Linked DNA regions of Parabacteroides timonensis. Each later gene encodes a partner of the first gene's protein in a complex. Links are inferred from orthologs where the notes say so. Each region holds a gene or a part of one and is shown in the gene's direction. Other genes may lie near its edges.

Region 1 (3,173 bases):
TAAGATCGCAACTGACCCGTATGTAGGCCGCTTGTGTTTCTTCCGTGTATATTCAGGTTCTCTGCTTGCCGGTTCTTATGTTTATAACACTCGTTCAGGTAAGAAAGAACGTATTTCTCGTCTGTTCCAGATGCACTCAAACAAACAGAACCCGATGGAAGCTATCGGTTGTGGTGATATCGGTGCTGGTGTTGGTTTCAAAGATATCCGTACTGGTGATACTCTTTGTGACGAAGCACATCCGATTACACTGGAATCAATGGAATTCCCGGATCCGGTTATCGGTATCGCAGTAGAGCCTAAAACTCAGAAAGACCTGGATAAACTGGGTATGGGATTGGCTAAGCTGGCTGAAGAAGATCCTACATTCCGCGTACAGACTAACGAAGAAACAGGTCAGACTGTAATTAGCGGTATGGGTGAGCTTCACTTGGATATCATCGTTGACCGTCTGCGTCGCGAATTCAAGGTTGAATGTAACCAGGGTAAACCTCAGGTAACTTACAAAGAAGCTATTACCAAATCTGTTGAACTTCGTGAAGTTTATAAGAAACAGTCTGGTGGTCGTGGTAAGTTTGCTGATATCATCGTTCGCGTTGAACCGGCTGATGCTGAATTCGAAGGTACACTGCAGTTCATCGACGAAGTGAAGGGTGGTAACATTCCTAAAGAATTTATCCCTTCAGTACAGAAAGGTTTCGAGAAAGCTATGAAGAACGGTATCCTTGCTGGTTATCCGTTGGATAAACTGAAAGTAACATTGATCGATGGTTCATTCCACCCGGTTGACTCTGACCAGTTGTCTTTCGAAATCGCAGGTATCCAGGCATTCAAGAGCGCTTCTGAAAAGGCAGGTCCTGCTTTGATGGAACCGATCATGCAGATGGAAGTTGTAACTCCGGAAGAAAGTATGGGTGATGTAATTGGTGACTTGAACAAACGTCGCGGACAGGTTGAAGGTATGGAATCAAGCCGTACTGGTGCACGTGTTGTGAAAGCTAAAGTTCCTTTGGCTGAAACATTCGGCTATGTAACTGCTCTTCGTACTATCACTTCAGGTCGTGCAACATCTTCAATGCAGTTCTCTCACTATGCTCAGGTATCTTCTTCTATCGCTAAGCAGGTGCTGACAGAAGTACAGGGTCGTGCTGATTTGATCAAATAATTTAGAAACATATATAACAATATGAGCCAAAAGATCAGAATTAAATTAAAGTCTTACGATTATTCTCTGGTAGACAAGTCTGCCGAGAAAATCGTGAAGACGGTAAAGGCTACAGGTGCTGTTGTTAGTGGTCCTATACCTCTGCCTACACACAAGCGTATCTTTACTGTGAACCGCTCAACTTTCGTTAACAAGAAATCTCGCGAGCAGTTCGAACTATCGTCTTACAAAAGATTGATAGACATTTACAGCTCAACTGCAAAAACAGTTGACGCATTGATGAAGCTGGAATTACCCAGCGGTGTTGAAGTAGAAATTAAAGTGTGAGTTATTTAAAAATTAAGTGAAATGCCAGGATTATTAGGAAAAAAAATCGGAATGACATCCGTTTTCAGTGCCGAGGGAAAAAATCTTCCATGCACTGTTATCGAAGTGGGTCCTTGTGTTGTTACACAAATTAAGACTATCGAGAAAGATGGCTATGAAGCAGTGCAGATTGGTTTCGAAGACAAAAAAGAGAAACACACTACACAGCCGGAAATGGGCCATTTCAAGAAAGCCGGTGTAGCTCCCAAGAGATACTTGGCCGAGTTCAAGAATTTTGAAACTGCATACAATCTGGGTGATGTGATCACTGTGGATTATCTGGAAGATGCTGGTTTCGTTGATGTAGTGGGTACATCAAAAGGTAAAGGTTTCCAGGGTGTTGTAAAACGTCATGGTTTCGGTGGTGTAGGTCAGACTACTCACGGTCAGCATAACCGTTTGCGTGCTCCCGGTGGTATCGGTGCTTGTTCTTACCCTGCAAAGGTGTTTAAGGGCATGCGTATGGCTGGACAGATGGGTAATGAACGTGTAACTGTTCAGAACTTGGAAGTGATCAAGGTAATGCCGGAACACAATCTTTTATTGGTTAAAGGATCTGTTCCAGGAGCAAAAGGTTCAATCGTAATAATTGAAAAGTAATGGAACTGAGCGTATTTAATATTAAAGGTGAAGATACCGGAAGAAAGGTAACTTTGAACGATGCTATCTTCGGCATTGAACCCAATGATCATGCTATTTACTTGGATGTAAAGCAGTATTTGGCTAACCAACGTCAGGGTACTCATAAATCGAAAGAAAGAAGTGAGATCTCTGGTAGTACTCGTAAACTGATCCGCCAGAAAGGTGGAGGTGGTGCACGTCGTGGTGATATCAACTCTCCTGTATTGGTTGGTGGTGCTCGTGTATTCGGTCCGAAACCGAGAGATTATGAGTTCAAGCTGAACAAGAAGGTAAAAGGTCTGGCTCGTAAGTCTGCACTGACTTATAAAGCTACTAATAACGCAATTGTGGTTGTAGAAGATTTCGCTCTGGAAGCTCCTAAGACTAAAGAATTAATAACAATTGCTAAAAACCTGAAAGTGGCTGATAAAAAGTTACTTATGGTTTTACCGGAGAAAAATAATTTTGTATATTTGTCGGCTCGTAATTTAGAGAAAACAAATGTTATAACAGCTTCTGAATTAAACACATACAAAGTTCTTGATGCAGCAAATTTAGTGCTGACTGAAAGTTCTGTTGCTGTTATAGAAAAACTTTTTAACGCATAAGGAGTAAAGAAATGGGAATTATTATTAAACCTATAGTAACAGAGAAGCAAACAGCGATTACAGAAAAAATGGCTAATCGCTATGGTTTTCGTGTTTCTCCTGATGCCAACAAGTTGGAGATCAAAAAAGCTGTACAGGATATGTATAATGTAACTGTAGTTGATGTTAATACCATCAACTACTCTGGCAAGTTGAAAAGCCGTTATACAAAATCAGGTATTATCAATGGTAAACAAGCAGCTTTTAAGAAAGCAATCGTAACGTTGAAAGAAGGAGAAACAATAGATTTCTTTAGTAATATCTAAAAAAAGAAATGGGAATACGTAAATTAAAGCCCACAACACCGGGGCAGAGACACAAAGTTATTGGTGCATTTGATAAAATCACTGCAAGTACACCAGAGAAGTCTCTTG
Region 2 (3,321 bases), on another replicon or contig:
CTATCCATTGAACTACAAGACCAACTTTTACATAAGTGCGGCAAAAGTATAACCTTTTCCTCAAACTGGCAAGTATTCAGGCGGTAATCTGATCAATCGAAAAGACTTTGCATCACCGAAAGGGACTTTATTTCCGGAAATTCCGGTAAATGCAAGCGGTAATATTCAACGATACGGTTGATTACTCCTACCCTGTCCTGCCGGGAAAAAGAATAAAGCGACATATTTTCGAAACTGATTTTCAATAGACGAGCAAAGACCTGACTCTCCTCCCGGTTCAAATAATGCCGGTGCATAGGGATACGGTCGATAAAAACACCGTTCTGCATATCGAAATAACAGCCGGAAGAGAAAGAATCGGCATTCGGATAAATTCCCAGATAATGAAGCAAGCGAAGCAAGAATACCAGATGAAAGTTTGCTACTCCCTTATCGGCATATTCCAACAGATGTATCGATTCATACAGATAATTGAAAAGTCGCGGGTCCGGTTCCGTATCCTTCACAACCCGGAACAATACCTCGGAAAGGAACAGTGCCAATACGTTCTTCACCGGATTACAGAACAGTTCGGTCAGAGGATAGCATAACTTTGTTTCGCGGATACGGTGCAGGTCACGTTTATTCAGATGCTCCACTTCCATCTCCAAAACAGATAGCGGCATGAACAGCGCTTTAGAGACGGTCGATTTCTTTCCCCGGTTGCGTGCCACCAGATAAGAGGCTCGTCCGAAAGCCTCCGTATACATATATATAATAGAATATTTATCGTTGTATGGAATAGCATGCAGGACAATCCCGCGCGTTTTACATAACATAATCTCACCTCTTTATGGCAGACAAAGATACAAAACAACAAACTATTTCCGATATTTGCAGGTTATAATAGTATAAATACATTATTAATTATGTTGGATCTAACTACCCCGTCACTTCTATTTTCAGCCATATCACTCATATTGCTGGCTTATACCAATCGTTTCCTGTCGTATGCCAGTGTTGTGCGAGCATTAAAGGAAAAGCATCAACAATCGCACGATCCGAAAGATTTTGCACAGATAGCCAACCTTCGTAAACGGCTTTATCTGACCCGCTCCATGCAAATACTAGGGATACTTAGTTTGCTGTTTTGCGTAATTTCCATGTTTTTCATCTATATTTCATGGCAAATTATCGCCGCCTGGATATTCGGAATCGCCTTATTACTTTTAGCTGCATCACTATGTGTATGTATCTGGGAAATAAATATTTCCGTTAAAGCACTGGAAATACACCTCCAGGATATAGGTTCTAAATAGAAGTTAAAACGTTGTGTTCTATTAAATTTTCCTCTGAAATGTTTTGGTAGTTCAGACAGAACATCTATCTTTGCACTCGCAATCGGGAAATCAACAACCCCAGAGTGCTGAAAGTGAGAACTTTGACATGATGGCCCATTCGTCTATCGGTTAGGACGCAAGATTTTCATTCTTGAAAGAGGGGTTCGATTCCCCTATGGGCTACAATAAACAAAATTAAAAATTCAATAAAGAATAGCTAAGAAATGGCAAATCACAAGTCATCAATCAAAAGGATCAGACAGACTAACGCAAGACGTTTGCAGAATAGATATCATGCTAAAACAGCTAGAAATGCAATGCGTGTACTGCGTGCAACTGAAGACAAGAACGAAGCTCAGGCTCTGTTACCTAAGGTGTGCTCTATGTTGGATAAGCTTGCTAAGAAAAACGTTATTCACAAGAATAAGGCTGGCAACTTGAAATCCAAACTGACAAAGCACGTTAACAAGCTTGCATAAGGAATAATTGCGGCCCATTCGTCTATCGGTTAGGACGCAAGATTTTCATTCTTGAAAGAGGGGTTCGATTCCCCTATGGGCTACTTTAGAAGCGGTCGGGTTAATTATAACCCGACCGCTTTGTCATGTCTTTTCACACCCTGTTTTTTTGCTATTTTCACACTACTTTTACCTGCTAAGTCAATTATTTTCACTACATTTGTTAGCATTTTTAGAGATATAGATAATTAGTGATTTTAAAGGATAGAAACTCATGAGTGAAGAAATTAAGAATACTTCCGGAGAGTACTCTGCGGACAGTATTCAGGTACTTGAAGGGTTAGAAGCGGTACGAAAAAGACCGGCCATGTATATTGGCGATATCAGCGAAAAAGGTCTACATCACCTGGTGTATGAAGTTGTCGACAACTCTATTGACGAAGCACTAGCCGGATTTTGTTCTCAGATCGACGTAGTAATAAACGAGGATAACTCTATCACAGTAACGGACGACGGTCGTGGTATACCGGTAGATATTCATGAGAAAGAAGGCAAATCAGCTCTGGAAGTTGTTCTGACAGTGCTACATGCCGGAGGTAAGTTCGACAAAGGGACTTATAAGGTATCCGGAGGTTTGCACGGTGTGGGTGTATCTTGTGTGAACGCTCTTTCCACTTATTTGAAAGCAGAAGTTCGCAGAGGAGGGAAAATACACATGCAGGAATTCTCTTGTGGAAAACCTTTACATGATGTAGAAGTCGTTGGAGATACAACAACCACAGGAACCACCATCTCGTTCAAACCGGACGACAGTATCTTTACCGTTACTGAATACAAATATGAAATATTAGCAACCCGTTTACGTGAGCTGGCCTTCCTGAATGCAGGTATCAACCTGACACTGACAGACAAACGTGTAATAAAGGAAGACGGAACCTATAAGTCCGACCTGTTCCGTTCGGAAGAAGGCTTGAAGGAATTCGTTCGTTACGTAGACCGTTCCAAAGAATCCCTGATACCCGACGTGATCCATATCGTAACGGAAAAACAAGGAATTCCTGTTGAAGTTGCAATGACATACAACACATCTTTCAACGAAAGTGTATTCTCGTATGTAAATGATATCAACACAATTGAAGGAGGTACTCACCTGGCTGGTTTCCGCCGTGGTCTGACACGTACCTTGAAGAAATATGCCGAAGACTCCAAATTGCTGGAAAAAGCCAAGGTTGAGATTCAGGGAGATGACTTCCGCGAAGGTCTGACTGCTGTTATCTCTATCAAGGTTGCGGAACCGCAGTTTGAAGGACAGACAAAGACGAAACTCGGAAACAGCGAAGTGACCGGTGCCGTAGATCAGGCAATCGGTGAAGCTCTTACTTATTACCTGGAAGAACATCCGAAAGAAGCGAAGATCATCGTAGAAAAAGTGGTTCTGGCAGCACAGGCTCGTCAGGCAGCACGTAAAGCACGCGAACTGGTACAGCGTAAATCACCGATGACCGGTGGAGGGCTCCCTGGTAAGCTGGCCGACTGTTCTTCGA

What was found.
Region 2: rpsJ (region 1) and rpsT share a complex: the UniProt entries of both Bacillus subtilis proteins name them as parts of the 30S ribosomal subunit. The link is inferred for Parabacteroides timonensis from one-to-one orthologs.

The regions. Positions count from the first base shown.
Region 1 is NZ_LT669941.1:2,842,489-2,845,661, reverse strand. Bases 1-2,839 are described here. They hold rpsJ (30S ribosomal protein S10), read left to right. Parts: upstream 1-1,186; coding sequence 1,187-1,492; downstream 1,493-2,839. Other genes in these bases: rplW (50S ribosomal protein L23), read left to right, coding at 2,772-2,839; rplD (50S ribosomal protein L4), read left to right, coding at 2,131-2,760; rplC (50S ribosomal protein L3), read left to right, coding at 1,514-2,131; fusA (elongation factor G), read left to right, coding at 1-1,165. Outside these bases: more of rplW, read left to right, coding at 2,840-3,065; rplB (50S ribosomal protein L2), read left to right, coding at 3,074-3,173. UniProt on the Bacillus subtilis protein: Involved in the binding of tRNA to the ribosomes.
Region 2 is NZ_LT669940.1:530,688-534,008, reverse strand. What follows is about bases 184-3,170. They hold rpsT (30S ribosomal protein S20), read left to right. Parts: upstream 184-1,543; coding sequence 1,544-1,798; downstream 1,799-3,170. Other genes in these bases: gyrB (DNA topoisomerase (ATP-hydrolyzing) subunit B), read left to right, coding at 2,052-3,170; BQ7394_RS02865 (DUF2721 domain-containing protein), read left to right, coding at 909-1,298; recO (DNA repair protein RecO), read right to left, coding at 184-818. In the rest of the region: more of recO, read right to left, coding at 93-183; more of gyrB, read left to right, coding at 3,171-3,321. UniProt on the Bacillus subtilis protein: Binds directly to 16S ribosomal RNA.